2 regions of the Nonomuraea muscovyensis genome follow, and region 2 is predicted to be linked to the other one. Evidence: riboswitches for the same ligand, from Rfam matches in the RefSeq annotation. Region 2 holds a riboswitch; the other holds the start of a gene.
What was found. Region 2 has a riboswitch for cyclic di-AMP ahead of FHU36_RS00075 (CHAP domain-containing protein). Riboswitches for the same ligand answer to the same signal wherever they lie in the genome.
Positions count from the first base shown of each region.

Region 1: another riboswitch for cyclic di-AMP. It lies ahead of FHU36_RS32875 (CHAP domain-containing protein); the one in region 2 lies ahead of FHU36_RS00075 (CHAP domain-containing protein).

Region 1 covers NZ_JACHJB010000003.1:275,273-282,428, reverse strand. The annotation lists gene FHU36_RS32900 (carboxylate-amine ligase) at 1-442, shown strand, start outside; gene FHU36_RS32895 (hypothetical protein) at 449-805, opposite strand; gene FHU36_RS32890 (YqjF family protein) at 928-1,644, opposite strand; gene FHU36_RS32885 (TrkH family potassium uptake protein) at 1,674-3,158, shown strand; gene FHU36_RS32880 (DoxX family protein) at 3,145-3,669, opposite strand; gene FHU36_RS32875 (CHAP domain-containing protein) at 3,775-4,476, opposite strand; cyclic di-AMP (ydaO/yuaA leader) riboswitch at 4,489-4,643, opposite strand; gene FHU36_RS32870 (VanW family protein) at 4,971-6,650, shown strand; gene FHU36_RS32865 (hypothetical protein) at 6,668-7,027, opposite strand.
Region 2 covers NZ_JACHJB010000001.1:14,841-21,996, forward strand. The annotation lists gene FHU36_RS00060 (DUF6716 putative glycosyltransferase) at 1-636, opposite strand, end outside; gene FHU36_RS00065 (hypothetical protein) at 633-1,574, opposite strand; gene FHU36_RS46150 (Gfo/Idh/MocA family protein) at 1,773-2,726, shown strand; cyclic di-AMP (ydaO/yuaA leader) riboswitch at 2,847-2,983, shown strand; gene FHU36_RS00075 (CHAP domain-containing protein) at 2,997-3,665, shown strand; gene FHU36_RS00080 (ABC transporter substrate-binding protein) at 4,001-5,329, shown strand; gene FHU36_RS00085 (carbohydrate ABC transporter permease) at 5,409-6,359, shown strand; gene FHU36_RS00090 (carbohydrate ABC transporter permease) at 6,356-7,156, shown strand, end outside.

The sequences.
Region 1 (7,156 bases), on a different contig from region 2:
GGAGCTGCGGATCTGCGACTCCTGCCCGCGCGTGGACGACATCGTGCTGGTCGCGGGTCTGTTCCGGGCGCTGGTGTCGCGCGAGCTGGAGTCCGTGGGTCGGGAACCGCGCCGGGACGTGTGCCTGGAGGCGGTACGGGCGGCGACCTGGCAGGCGGCGCGGGCCGGCCTGGAGGGCGATCTGGTCGACCCGGTGCGCGGCGTGCCCGACCGGGCCTGCCGGGTGATCGGGCGGATGGTGGACGGCGTGCGGCCCCAGCTGGAGGAGTCCGGCGACTGGGCCCTGGTCTCCGGGCTGGCCCGCGACGCGCTGCGCAGGGGCAGCTCGGCCAGGCGGCAGCGGCAGGCGTACGCGCGCCGGGGCCGCCTGGCCGACGTGGTGGACCTGCTGCTCGCCGAGACGCGCTCCGGCTTCCCCACCTCGCGCCGGCCCGCGGCATGACACGGATCAGCTGACGGATCGAAGGAGAGGTATGTGCGGGCTGAGCGGCGAGATCAGGTTCGACGGGACGGCGGCGGGCGTTGGGGCCGTGGACCGGATGACGGAGGCGATGCGTGAACGGGGGCCGGACGGCTCGGGGCTGTGGTCGGCGGCCGCCCAGACCAGGCGAAACGTAACGCCTGCACCGCTGGAGGTCGCCGTCTTGGTGAGCTTGCCGTTCATGTAGGTCTTCCTGATGACGTTGTAGCGCTTCTTGACACCGAGGTTGAGCTGGATGGTGCGCTGGACGGAGAACGACCGGGAGATCGAGCAGGTGCCGCCGACGCCGGCGGAACAGCTCGCCGGCATCTTGTTGCGGTTCACGGCGCCGTTGTGGACGCTCGTCACCTTGATCGAGTACCTGATTTGGGGAATGCCGCCGATCGGGGCCCGCGCCCCGGCAGCAGCAGGGCGGGCACCTGGTAGGCGGTGCTCTCGCCCACCATCTACCGGCTCCACCATCCGACGCGCACGTCCACCCCCGGCGAGGCGTGCACGACCGGGTCCGCGCCGGGCGCGGGCAGACCGGCGGCGTGCAGCAGGGTCTGGTCCAGCCCGCAGAGCCGGGCCTCGTGCAGGGGCCAGGGGGCGTGCTCCACCTCGGCCGCGGCGAGCCGGCCCGCGACCACGGTGAAGAGCCGGTAGCGGTCGGTCAGGAAACTCGCCAGGTCGTCGCGGGCAGGCCCGGTCAGCTCCGCGCCGACCTCGACCCGGACGTCGCCGCGTGCCCCCGGCCGGCCGGACAGGTGGCGGCGGCTCCGGTACCACCACCGCGTGCCGTCGATGTGCACCGACATGTCCGACCAGAAGTACGGCAGCCAGTAGCCGGCCCGGCCGCCCAGCGCCGCCGTGAGCCGTCCGGCGTCCAGGGAGAAGAACCAGATGCCGCTGCGGCCCCGGCCGTCGCGGACGTAGGTGCGCACGTTCGTCTCGGGGAAGCGCGACAGCCAGGGCAGGGCCGGCACGCCCGGCGGCCGGACGTCGTCCATCAGGAACGGGGTCATGCCCACCCAGGCGCTCCCGTCGAACGTCTCCACCTCCAGGCCGCCGGGCACCATGGCGCGCAGGGTCTCGGCGGGGTAGCGCCAGTGCAGGAAGGTGATGTTGGCCCAGCGGTGGTGCATCACCGGCACGGCGACCTTCGGGGTGGGGCGTACACGCATGGCCCGCTCCTACCCCGGTGCGGCCCGGTATGCGCGCGGGGCGGCTCGGGGCGGCCCGCACGCGCGGGCCTTGTCAAGGCTCCTGTTACGGTAGGGCCCGCAGCCCGCCGGGACACCCGGCCGGCCCGTTTCCTCGCACCATCTCCCGCGATCAGGAGAAGTTCGTGACGGTCGCGTCATCGTTGCTCCAGCGTTTCCAGCACCCCGCGCAGGTGATCACCACCGGCTTCGGGTTCGTGGTGCTGGTGGGCACGGCGCTGCTGACCCTGCCGATCGCCACAGTCTCGGGTGTGTCGGCCGGATGGGTGAACGCGCTGTTCACCGCCACGTCGGCGGTCTGCGTGACCGGCCTGGTGGTCGTGGACACCGAGACCCACTGGTCGGTCTTCGGCGAGCTGGTGATCATGGGGCTGATGCAGGTCGGCGGGCTCGGGATCATGACGCTGGCGACGCTCTTCACGCTGCTGATCTCCGGCCGGCTCGGGCTGCGCGCCAGGATGTTCGCCCAGGCCGAGACGAAGACGCTGGCCATGAGCGACCTGCGCCGCGTGGTGCGCAACGTCGCGCTGTTCACCCTGGTCTGCGAGGTGATCACCGCGGGCGTGCTCACCGGGCGGTTCCTGCTCGGGTACGACGAGCCGTTCGTCCGGGCCGTGTACCTGGGGGCCTTCCACGCGGTGTCGGCGTTCAACAACGCGGGGTTCGCGCTGTGGTCCGACAGCCTGATGAGATTCGTCACCGACCCGTGGATCTGCCTGCCGATCGCCGGGGCGGTGATCGTGGGCGGGCTGGGCTTCCCGGTGATGTTCGAGCTGTTCAGGTCGTGGCGGCGGCCGAGCCACTGGTCGGTGCTGACCCGGATCACCCTGGGCGTCACGGCGCTCCTGCTGGTGGTCGGCACGCTGGTGTTCCTGGTCACCGAGTGGCGCAATCCCAGGACGCTGGGGGCGCTCGACGACTCGGGCAAGGTGCTGGCGGCGTTCTTCACCGCCGTCATGCCGCGCTCGGGCGGTTTCAACAGCCTGAACATCGCCGACATGTACCCGTCGAGCTGGCTGGTGACCGACCTGCTGATGTTCGTCGGCGGCGGCAGCGCGGGCACCGCCGGCGGCATCAAGGTCACCACGTTCGGGCTGCTGGCGTTCGTCATCTGGGCGGAGATGCGCGGCGAGTCGGATGTGAACATCGGCCACCGCCGCCTGCCCCAGGCCGCGCAGCGCCAGGCCATCTCCATCGCGCTGCTGAGCGTGGCCCTGGTGGCGGTCGCCACCTACCTGCTGTTGGTGCTCACGCCGCACGGGCTGGACCAGGTTCTGTTCGAGGTGGTCTCGGCGTTCGGCACCGTGGGGCTGTCCACCGGCATCACCGCCAGCGTCGGACCGGTCGGTCACGTGCTGCTCGTGGTGCTCATGTTCATCGGCAGGACGGGACCGCTGACGCTGGGGACCGCGCTGGCGCTGAAGGACCGGACGCGCCGCTACCAGCTTCCCGAGGAGCGGGTCATCGTCGGCTGAGCGTCTCCCCCGCGGACCGCGTGCCGGCCTCGTCGCGGGCGGGCCGGGCGCCGCGGGTGGCGCTCCAGAGGGCGACGGCGATGTAGAGGACCTGCTCGGGGACGCGCAGCCACAGCGGGGTGGCCTCGCCGCCGTTGAACGGCGTGCCCGCCAGGGCCGCGTGGACGTTGGCGGGCAGCAGCAGCACGAACATCACGGCCAGGCCGAGGCCGGCGAGCCGGCGGGTGCCCGCCATGACCAGGCCCGCCGCGCCGAGCACTTCCAGCACGCCGGTCAGGTACACCATGGCGGCGGGGAACGGCACGAACGGCGGCACCATCCGGACGAGGTCGGCGTGGTTGGGCATGACCGTGACGCTCTCGGGGACGAAGTGCGCCGAGGCGGTCATGAGGAGCATGACGGCCAGCGCGTGGGCGGCGCTGACGGACCACGAGGCGAACCGGCTGACGCCGAGCGCCCCCAGGCCGCGGAACACGAGCAGGGCGGCCAGGAGGACGAGGGGAACCTGCATGACGACTCCAAAACGGATAGCTCCACTATCTAGATAACCTAGATAGTGGAGCTATCCAAGGGAGATGTCAACCCGCCTGCGGCCCGGGGGAGGCCGGGAGGGGGATCAGCCCTGCAGGACCGGGTAGCCATAGCCGGCCACCTGCGAGACGGGCCGCACCCGGCGCTCGACCTTGCCGTTGCCGGTGTTGCCCTCGACGGTGCTGATCGTCCCGTCGCCGTTGTCCTTCTTGACCAGGCCGACGTGGTCGATCGCGCTCAGGTTCCTGCTGCCGTCCCAGTCGAAGAAGACGACGGCGCCCGGCTTCGGCGTGGTGCCCCAGCGCTTGTTGGCCTTGAACCACTTGGCGTAGGTCACGGTGTAGGCGTCCCAGCCGACGGAGGGGCGGGCGCCGGCCTTCTCGCCGACCCACGAGACGAACATCGCGCACCACGGCGCGTTGGCGTAGGCGCGGACGTTGCCGCCGTCGCGGGCGACGGTCTCGGCGGCCCGCTGGGAGGACATGTACCAGCTGTGGAACGGGGTGCCGCCGCCGGCGGCGTTCTCCTTGACGCCCACCTGCGACTCCGCCACCCTCAGCAGGGCGTCGGCGCTCAGCGGCTTCTGGTAGGCCGCGGCGGCGGCCCGGGGCTGCTCCTGCGCCTGCGGGGCGGTGTCCGCCGGCATGCCTACCTGCGCCTGGGCCGGCTGCGCGATGGTCATGGCCGGGACAGCACCGAAGGCGGCGCCTGCCGCCACGGTCAGACCGATGACGAACCGCGGGAGGTTCGCGGGCACGATGGCACGGGAGAGGTCACGCTTGGTCATACTGGGGTTTACTCCTTGCTTCCATGCCGCCTACCGGGTTAGCTGACGGATTCGGGCCTGGAAGTGCCCTACGGCACGCCGCCGCCTGTGGCGGGCGTGCCGATTCACCCCATGAGAGATTGGGTCCCCGGTTCCGCGATCTGTCGCGGATTCGGCGGCCGCGTCGTCCCCTGCGCATCGATCATGCAGGCGGCGCGAACGCGGTCTCGGCGTTTGGCTAGGGCATCACGCGGCGGAGGTACTGACATGCCGGACGTGTGCCTCGATGTCCTCAAACGTAAGCGAAGCGTATAGAGCGGTGCAAGCGGAGTCCGGGTCCGCACCTGTGAACCCCCCGCTCCACCTGGGGTTTAGCGCTGAAGTTTTTACCTACCTCCCCTGGCGAAAGTGGTTTCGAGATGCTGTCCCCCCGTTCGGTAAAGAGGCCCGGGACCTGATCGGCGCCGTGGCACACTGGCCGGACGTCCGACTCCCCGAGCGAGGTCGCCCCCACGATGAAGCGCATCCTCAGCACCACCCGAGGCCGCGTCGCCGCGTCGATCGCCGCCGTCCTCGCCCTGCTCCTGCTGGCGTACGGCATGCCCACGCTGGCCCTGGCCGGAGAGGTGCCGCCCAGCACCGACGCGGGCGGCGTCGACATCGGCGGCCTCTCCCCCGAGGCCGCGCGGGCCAGGCTGGAGGAGGAGTTCGGCCGGCCGGGCCCGCTGAAGGTCGAGGTCGCCGGCCGCACCGTCACCATGAAGCCCAAGGACCTCGGCGTGACGCTCGACGCGGGCACCACGGTGGCCCGCGCCATGGACGGCCACACCACTCCGGCCGGCATCGCGCGCTCGCTCTTCGGCACCCGCACCGTCCCACCCGTCGTCGAGGTGGACGACGAGCTGCTGGGCGAGCGGATCGCCGCCCTCGCCAAGCGGGTCGACCGGAAGCCGCAGGAGGGCGCCATCGCCTACCGCGGCCTGGAGCCAAAGGTGACGCTGCCCAAGGCCGGTCGCGCCCTCGACCGGAAGGAGGCCGCGCGGGCGATCCGCGAGGCGTTCCTCGCCCGGCGCGACGAGGTCACGCTGCCGGTCCGCACGACGCCCCCGTCGGTGCCGGCCGCGAAGGTGAAGGAGATCGCCGGCTCCACCGCGCGCACCGCGGTGGCCGCGCCGCTGACGCTGTCGGCCGGGGACAGGCGGGCGACCCTGTCGCCCGCCCAGCTCGCCGCCCACCTGCGGTTCGTCCCCGACGGGCGCGGCGACATGCGGCCCTCGTTCGACGCCGCCGAGCTGGTGGACGGCCTGCGTGACACGCTCGTCGAGGAGGACCGGCGCCCCAGGAACGCGGCCTTCCGGATCGCCGGGGGCCGGCCGAGGGTCGTGCCGCACCGCGCCGGCCGTGACATCGACCCCGACGGGCTGGCCAAGGCCGTCGCCGCCGCCCTCACCGGCGGCGAGCGCGCGGTGCGGGTCCCGATCGTCGAGGCCCAGCCCGACCTGACCACCGCCAAGGCCAGGCGGCTCGGCGTGAAGGAGAAGGTCGGCTCCTACACCACCCAACACCCGTGCTGCGCGCCGCGGGTGACGAACATCCACCGGATCGCCGAGATCGTCGACGGTCACCTGGTCCTGCCGGGCCAGACGTTCTCGCTGAACGGCCTGGTGGGCAGGCGTGACCGGGCGCGCGGCTTCGTCGAAGCACCGATGATCATGAACGGCCGGTTCGTCAACGACGTCGGCGGCGGCGTGTCACAGTTCGCGACCACGATGTTCAACGCGGTGTTCTTCGGCGGGTTCCAGGACGTGCAGCACACGCCGCACCAGTTCTACATCTCCCGCTATCCAGCGGGCCGCGAGTCGACGGTCTCCTTCCCGCAGCCGGACTTCCGCTGGCGCAACGACTCGCCGTACGGGGTGCTGATCAAGACGTCGTACACCAACACGTCGATCACCGTGCAGTTCTGGAGCACCAAGCGGTGGGACATCGAGTCGGAGAGCTCGGGCCGCTACAACGTCAAGGACTTCCGCAAGATGAAGGACTCCGGGCCCGACTGCCTGCCGATGGAGGGCGTGCCGGGCTTCGCCATCGACGTGTGGCGGATCTTCAAGAAGGGCGGGAAGGTCGTCAGGAAGCAGCGCTTCCACACCGTCTACCAGCCCGAGCCCCGCCTCACCTGCACGGCGCGGACGTAGCCGCCCCCCGCGGCCCGTCAGAGGACGTAGCACTCCACCTCGGCGCGGCGGTAGGACAGGCCCCCGGCGACCGAGTCGTCGATGCAGGCGCGTTCGGCCTCGCTGAGGGGCAGCACGCCGCACACGGTCACGCCGGAGTAGGTGCGGCAGTCCAGCGTGGGGTCGGCCCGGCCGACGCGGTAGGAGGCCCGGACCGAGGCGCGGCACCTGGTCCGCACGGCCGGGGCGTCCGCGTGGCGGCACTGGGCCAGCAAGATCCGGTACTGCCGTTCGCTCACCTCGCCCTGGGAGCCGCCCGCCTGGGCGGAGCCGGCGAACAGGGTGAGCGTGAAGAGGGCGGACAGGGTCCCGAGCCCGACAGTGATGATCTTCCTCATGGTTCCCCCCTTCCCCACGACGTACCGCCGTGGGACCTCGCCAAACCAGGCCCACCGCCGACCGGGCGGCCCACGGCGATCGTGGGGACATGCCCCCTCCGCGCTCCACCGGTATGAGCTGGCCTCTCC
Region 2 (7,156 bases):
CACGTCGAGGTCGGGGCGGTCGGCGGCCAGCCGGGCCAGGGCGCCCAGGATCCGCTCGCGTTCCTCGCGCTGCCTCGGCACCTTGGCCTGGGTGGCGAACACGACCCGGTCACCGCCGCCTGCCGTGGCGGGCGACCCGCCGCGCGGGCGCAGGAAGGGCAGCCTCGCCAGGCCGATCGCCCCTCCCCCGCCGAGCCGCGCGGCGATCTCGCCGAACTCGGCCACCTCCCGCCGGCTGTGCAGCACGAACAGGTCGCAGCCGCTGCGGTACAGCCACGCCTTCTCCGTCGCGGGCACCGAGATGCCCGGCAGGCCGGTGACGAACACCGGCCGCGGCCGCAGCCCGTCCAGCACGTCGGCCACCAGCACGTCCACGACGGGCCCGGTGCAGGCCACGAGCACCACGTCGGGCCGCATCCGCTCGGCCGTGCGCCGCAGGGCGCGCGCCGACAGCACCTGCGGCAGGGGCTCGGCGACCGGCGCACCGCTCAGCGCGGCGGCGATCTGGCCCGGCGAGGGGGCGATCGGCGTGCGGATCACCGCGAGCCGCGTCGTGCAGCCCGGCGGCAGGTCGGCGAGCAGGCAGGCCGCCCATTTCAGGTACGAGTCGGAGTCGGCGACAGCCAGCACCCTCACCCGGTGACTCCTGTCAGATGCGAGCGCAGCGCGGGAGCCGCCCTGCTGGTCCACCAGTCGTCCGGCACGTCGACCGGCTCCACCGCGACGCCGCGCGAGCCGAGGAGCACGCGCAGCGAGGTGATCGCGGTCGACGGCAGGCTGAGCACCCGCTGGCCCGGGTCCAGGCCGCGCAGCGTGAGCTCGGCCGGGGCGCCGCCCTCGTGCACGGTGATGCCGGGCCGCTCGCGGATCAGCGCCACGTCCACGGGGTCCTCGCGCCGGTGCGGGTAGTAGGCGAGCGGCTCCTCGCCGGCCAGGTTCGTGAGCCAGCGCAGGTAGCGGTCGCGGTGCACCAGGCCGTTGCGGACCAGCGCGGTGCCCAGCACCACGGTGCGCTCGGCCGGACCGGGCTCGGGCGGCTGGGCCCGCAACCAGGCGAAGTCATGGCGTACCAGGTCGACTCCGGCGCGGCGGACGCCCTCGTCCAGCTCCGCCGAGACCGGCAGCGCGGTGAAGACCGTGACGCGGCTCGCGCGCAGCCGGACGGCGGCGGCCAGCCCGAGCGCCGCGCGGGCGAACCCGGGCCGGGCGCGCGCCCTCAGCAGCGGCCGATACGGGCCCGCCGCGAGCAGTTCCAGCAACCGGATCGTGGCCAGCCCGTCGTCGACGACGACCAGGCGGCGCGGCCCGGCGGTCAGCCAGCGCAGCTGCACCCGGCCGGAGAACGCGTCACCGGCGGCGTCGAGCCTGCGCGGCAGGTGTTCGGCCGGCTCCGCCAGCTCCAGCCCTTCCGGGAGGGCCATGCGGCGCAGCTCCCGGCGCGTCGCCTTGAGCGCGCGCTGCCCGGCACGGGGCACGACGGCCGTCGCGGGGCCGAGGAGGCCGGCGTGGTGGGCCTCGACGGCGCACAGCATCTGGAGGGGAGACTCGACCCAGGCCGACGCCCGCTCGCGCACTCTGCTCCCTTCGCCGGTTCCCGGCTCAAGCCGGTGCGCCACAAGCTAACCCGGCCGCCTTACGCCTCCGGGAACGACGCGTGAACACTTCCTCCCGCCCGGGACGGAACCGGTCGCCCGGACGGGGGCCCGCCAGCCGAGGGGCAAATGGGGATATAGGTGTCTTTGGGGTAATGAGGGTCGATAGGATCCGTTGCCGTGAAAGATCTCGCATGGGGCATCGCGGCGACCGGCGGCATCGCGCGGACCGTGGGAGCGGTCATCGCGGCGGAGCCCGGGATGCGGGTCGCGGCCGTCGGCTCCCGTGACGTGACGCGGGCCAGGGAACTGGCCGGCGCCCTGGGGGCCGAGTCCGCCTACGGCTCCTACGCGGAGCTGTGCGCCGACCCCGCCGTGGACGCCGTCTACGTGGCCACCCCGCACGCCCAGCACCTGGAGGTGGCCGAGGCCGCCATCGCGAACGGCAAGGCCGTGCTGTGCGAGAAGCCGCTGGCCGCGTCGGTGGCCGACACCGAGCGGATGGTGCGCCTGGCCCGCGAGGCCGGGATCTTCCTGATGGAAGCGATGTGGATGCGCTTCAACCCGCTGATCCGGCGGGTGGCGACGGACCCGCGCTTCGGCGAGATCCGATCGGTGCACGCCTCGTTCGGCTTCTCCTCGCCGTACGACCCGGCGCACCGGCTGTGGGCACCGGAGCTGGGCGGCGGGGCACTGCTCGACCTGGGGATCTACCCGTTCGGGCTGGCGCAGTTGCTGCTCGGCCGGCCGGAGCGGCTGGCGATGACCGGTTCGCTGGCGCCGTCCGGGGTGGACGCGGAGGCGGCGGGGGTGCTGGTCTACCCCGGCGGGAGGCGGGCGCTGGTCGAGGTGTCGCTGCGCGGCGCCTTCCCCAACAGCGCGTACGTGGTGGGCACCGGGATGCGCGCCGACATCCAGGCGCCGTTCTGGGCGCCGGAGCGGCTGGTGCTCAGCGGGCCGTCGATGGAGCCCGAGATCCACGAGCTGGACCCGGCCGACAACGGCTACGCCGGAGAGGTGCGCGAGGTGCGCGAGGCCCTGGCCGAGGGCCGGACCGAGAGCGCCGTGATGCCCCTTGACGAAAGCGTTGCCATGGCCCGCCTCCTGGCCGACGCTCGTCAGCAAGTCTCCTGACTTGCGCTTTGCCCTATTGTAAACCGCTTGCCCCATGCATTACCTTATGGGGCATTCACGGCATACGTCCGGTTTCGGCCGGTTCGTAGCCGGCCCATCGCAAAGATCGATCACAGGACCCCCCTGTGACCGCTGAATCCGCCCTGCGCGGAACCGGGGACCCATGTCCTTTGGGGTGAATCGGCACGTCAGTGCCGAAGGGCAGCTTCCACGCCCGAACCCGTCAGCTAACCCGGTAAGCGGCATGGAAGCAAGGAGTATCCCCGCTCGATGGCCATCAACCGTCTTTACCGTGCCCGGAAGACCCCCCTCCTGCGCGCCGGTGCCGGCGTCACCCTCACCCTCACGGCCGCGTTCGGCCTGTCCTCCCCCGCCCTCGCCGACGTCCCCGAGCAGGCGCCGCGGGCCGCGTCGGCAGGGCACAAGCAGCAGGCCAACAAGATCAGCGTGACCGCCTCGCAGCTCCTGCAGCTGGCCCGAGCCCAGGTCGGCACCACGGAGAACGCCTACGGCGGCGGCACGAAGTTCCAGCAGTGGTACGCCGGCTCCCAGCGCGCCATGGAGACCGTCCGCCGCGACGGCGGCAGCCGCAGGGGCTACCTCAACGCCCCCTGGTGCGCGATGTTCGTCTCCTGGGTCGGCGAGAAGCTCGGCGCCCGCCCGCAGGTCGGCTGGGACGCCTGGACCGTGGCGCACGCCAGGTGGTTCGTGGCCAACAAGCGCTGGGGCAGCGCGCCCAAGCCCGGCGCCGTCGTCTTCTTCTCCTGGAGCGGCGGCAAGTCCCTGACCTCGATCAGGCACGTCGGCTTCGTGGTCAAGGACAACGGCAACGGCACCATCTCCACGATCGAGGGCAACACGGGCAACGGCCGGGTCGAGGAGCGCGTCCGGTCCAAGTCGGACGTCGTCGGCTACGGCTACCCCGAGTACGCCGGCTGACCGCGGACCCGACCCCCGCACGGCGAGTGCGCGCCCGGACCCTGGGCGCGCACTCGCCGTTTTCCAGCCTCCGGGCACCGCCCGGAAGACTGTCCGGCATGGGCACGAAACGTGCCGATAAGATGGGAGCGCTCCCAACTACCGCTTCACGGCGTTTCGTACCCTAAACCCGTTTCGCCACACACCAATCGCCTCTCAGGTAACGGTTCCGTTTCGGGACGTTGACGCCCGCACGCCGTGCGGGCACTCTTTGTGGGAGCGCTCCCAAAGACCCTCCCACTCGCCGCGGCAGGCCGCGGTGCACCTCCCACATCCACACCCAAGAGGGGTACGGAATGACGAACCACAAGCGCTTTGTTGTGACCGGCGTCGCGCTCACCGCGCTGGCGGCCGTCGCCGCGTGCAGCGGCGGCGGAGGCGACACGAAGACGGCCACCCAGAGCGGCTCCGCGGCCGAGCCGGTCACCATCAACGTGCACACCTTCGGCGGCGGCGAGAACTTCGGCTACGACGAGGCCGTCAAGAAGTGGAACGCCGAGCACCCGAACATCCAGATCAAGTACCAGAACCTGACCGACCGGTTCGAGGACGTGTACCTGCCGCAGCTTCTCCAGCGCCTCCAGGCGGGGGCGGGCGCCGGGGACGTCGTCGGCATCGACGAGGGCGCGATGGGCCTCATGGCCGCCCGCCCGCAGTTCTTCGCCGACCTGAGCCAGTACGGCCTCGACAGCCGCAAGGCCGACTTCCCCGCCTCCAAGTGGGAGGCCGGCCTCAACACCGACGGCAAGCTGTTCGCCCTGGGCACCGACATGGGCGGCATGACGATGTGCTACCGCAAGGACCTGTTCGAGAAGGCGGGCCTGCCCACCGACCGTGAAGAGGTCGGCAAGCTGTGGCCCGACTGGAACGCCTTCTTCGAGACCGGCAAGAAGTTCGAGGCCGCCAAGACCGGCGCCAAGTTCATGGACGGGCCCAACACGATCTACAACGTGATCCTGTTCCAGGAGGCCCCGAAGAACGGCAACCTGGCGTACTTCGACAAGAGCAACCAGCTCATCGTCGAGAAGAACCCGGCCGTCAAGACCTCCTTCGACTGGGTGCAGAAGTTCAGCCAGGCCGGGCTGACCGCCAAGCTGCAGGCGTGGAGCCCGGCGTGGGACAAGGCCATCAAGGGCGGCGGCTTCGCCACCATGGGCTGCCCGTCCTGGATGCTCGGCGTCATCGAGGGCAAGGCCGGCGAGTCCAACAAGGGCAACTGGGACGTCGCGGCCGTGCCGGGCGGCTCGGGCAACTGGGGCGGCTCCTGGCTCGCGGTGCCCAAGCAGAGCAAGCACCCCAAGGAGGCCGCCGAGGTCCTGAACTACCTCACCGGCAAGGACGGCCACGTTGCCGCCTTCAAGGAGGCCGGCGCCTTCCCCAGCTCGATCCCCGCGCAGCAGGACCCCGAGGTGTCGGGCCTGAAGAACGCCTACTTCAACGACGCGCCGACCGGCCAGATCTTCGCCGCCTCGGTCGCGAACCTGCAGCCGGTGTTCTTCGGCGAGAAGCACGCGCAGGTGAAGACCGCGGTCGAGAAGGTGCTGGAGGGCATGGACCAGGGCGCGGTCAAGTACGACGAGGCCTGGACGAAGTTCGTCGAGGCGGGCGTGAAGGCAGCGGGCTGACCCCCGCACTCCGGACGCGGTGGCGCCCGTCCCCCCTCCTCGGGCGCCACCCTTCCCCCACCCCGCTGGAAAGGTTTCCATGACTCTCCAACTCGCGCCGCCGCGGCAGGGGCCGCCCAGCCAGGCCCCGCCACCCGGGCGGTGGGGTCGCTTCGACCTCAAGGGCGTGCCGTACCTGCTGGTGTCGCCCTACTACGTGCTGTTCGCGATCTTCGGCGTCTTCCCCCTGGCCTACACGCTGTGGCTGTCCCTGCACGACTGGGAGCTCGCGGGCGACAAGACCTTCACCGGCCTGGACAACTACGTCAAGCTCGTCACCGACGCGTCCTTCTGGAACGCGGTGATCAACACGCTCGGCATGTTCGCCCTGGCCACGGTCCCGCAGTTGGTGCTGGCCCTGATGCTGGCCAACGCGCTGAACAAGCGGCTCAAGGGCAGGCTGCTGCTGCGCCTGGGCGTGCTGCTGCCGCTGGTGACCTCGGTGGTGGCCGTGGCGGTGATCTTCAGCCAGCTCTACAGCCGCGACTACGGGTTGTTCAACTGGATCCTGAGCTGGTTCGGCGTCGAGCCGATCGTCTGGCAGAACGAGAAGTGGTCGTCCTGGCTCGCGATCTCCACGATGGTCGACTGGCGCTGGACCGGCTACAACGCGATCATCCTGCTCGCCGCGATGCAGACCATCCCCCGCGACCTGTACGAGGCGGCCGCGCTCGACGGCGCCTCGGCCCGCAGGCAGTTCTGGCAGATCACGGTGCCGATGCTGCGGCCGACGCTGGTGTTCGTCGTCTTCATCTCCACCATCGGCGGGATGACGCTGTTCGCCGAGCCGGTCATGTTCGAGGGCAACCCGATGATGACGGGCGGCACCACCGGCCAGTACCAGACCGTGGCCATGTTCATCGTCAAGGAGGCCTTCCGCGACTTCGACATGGGCTACGCCGCGGCGGCCGCCTGGCTGCTGTTCGTGCTGATCCTGGTCGGCACGATGATCAACTACGGGTTCACCCGGCGCATCAGGGGGGCGCGATGAGGAACAAGCCCTGGGACGCGACACTGCTGACCAAGATCACGCTGGTGTTCGCACTGATCATGTCGGCGTTCCCGATCTACTACATGTTCATCATGGCGACCCGGACCAACGAGGACGCCGTCGAGACGCCCCCGCCGCTGCTGCCCGGCGGCCACCTCGGCGAGAACGTCGAGCGGCTGCTGGCCACCGAGGACGCCAACTTCGTGACCGGCCTGGTCAACTCGGCGATCGTGGCCACCACGGTGACGGTGTCGGTGGTGCTCATCTCGACCCTGGCCGGCTTCGCGTTCGCCAAGCTGCGCTTCCCCGGTTCCAAGCTGCTGCTCGGGCTGATCCTCGTCACGATGATGGTGCCGCTGCAGCAGATGGGCGTGGTGCCGCTGTACGAGCTGATGGTCACGCTCGGCTGGACCGGCCGGCTCCAGTCGGTGATCCTGCCCTTCCTGGTCAACGGGTTCGGCGTGTTCATGATGACGCAGTACACCTCCCAGGCGGTCCCCGACGAGCTCGTCGAGGCGGCCCGGGTCGACGGGGCGACCACCATGGGCATCTACCGGAGGATCGTCGTCCCGGCGCTCCGGCCGGGCATGGCGGTCCTCGCGCTGCTGGTGTTCATGCAGACCTGGAACGAGTTCATGTGGCCGCTGATCGTGCTGACCCCGGACAACCCGGTGGTCCAGACGTCCATCGCGGCGCTCAACTCCGCCCACGGCACCGACTACGTGATGCTGTTCACCGGCACCGCCGCCTCGGTCCTCCCCCTCTTCGTGGTTTTCGTGCTGTTCGGCCGGCAGATC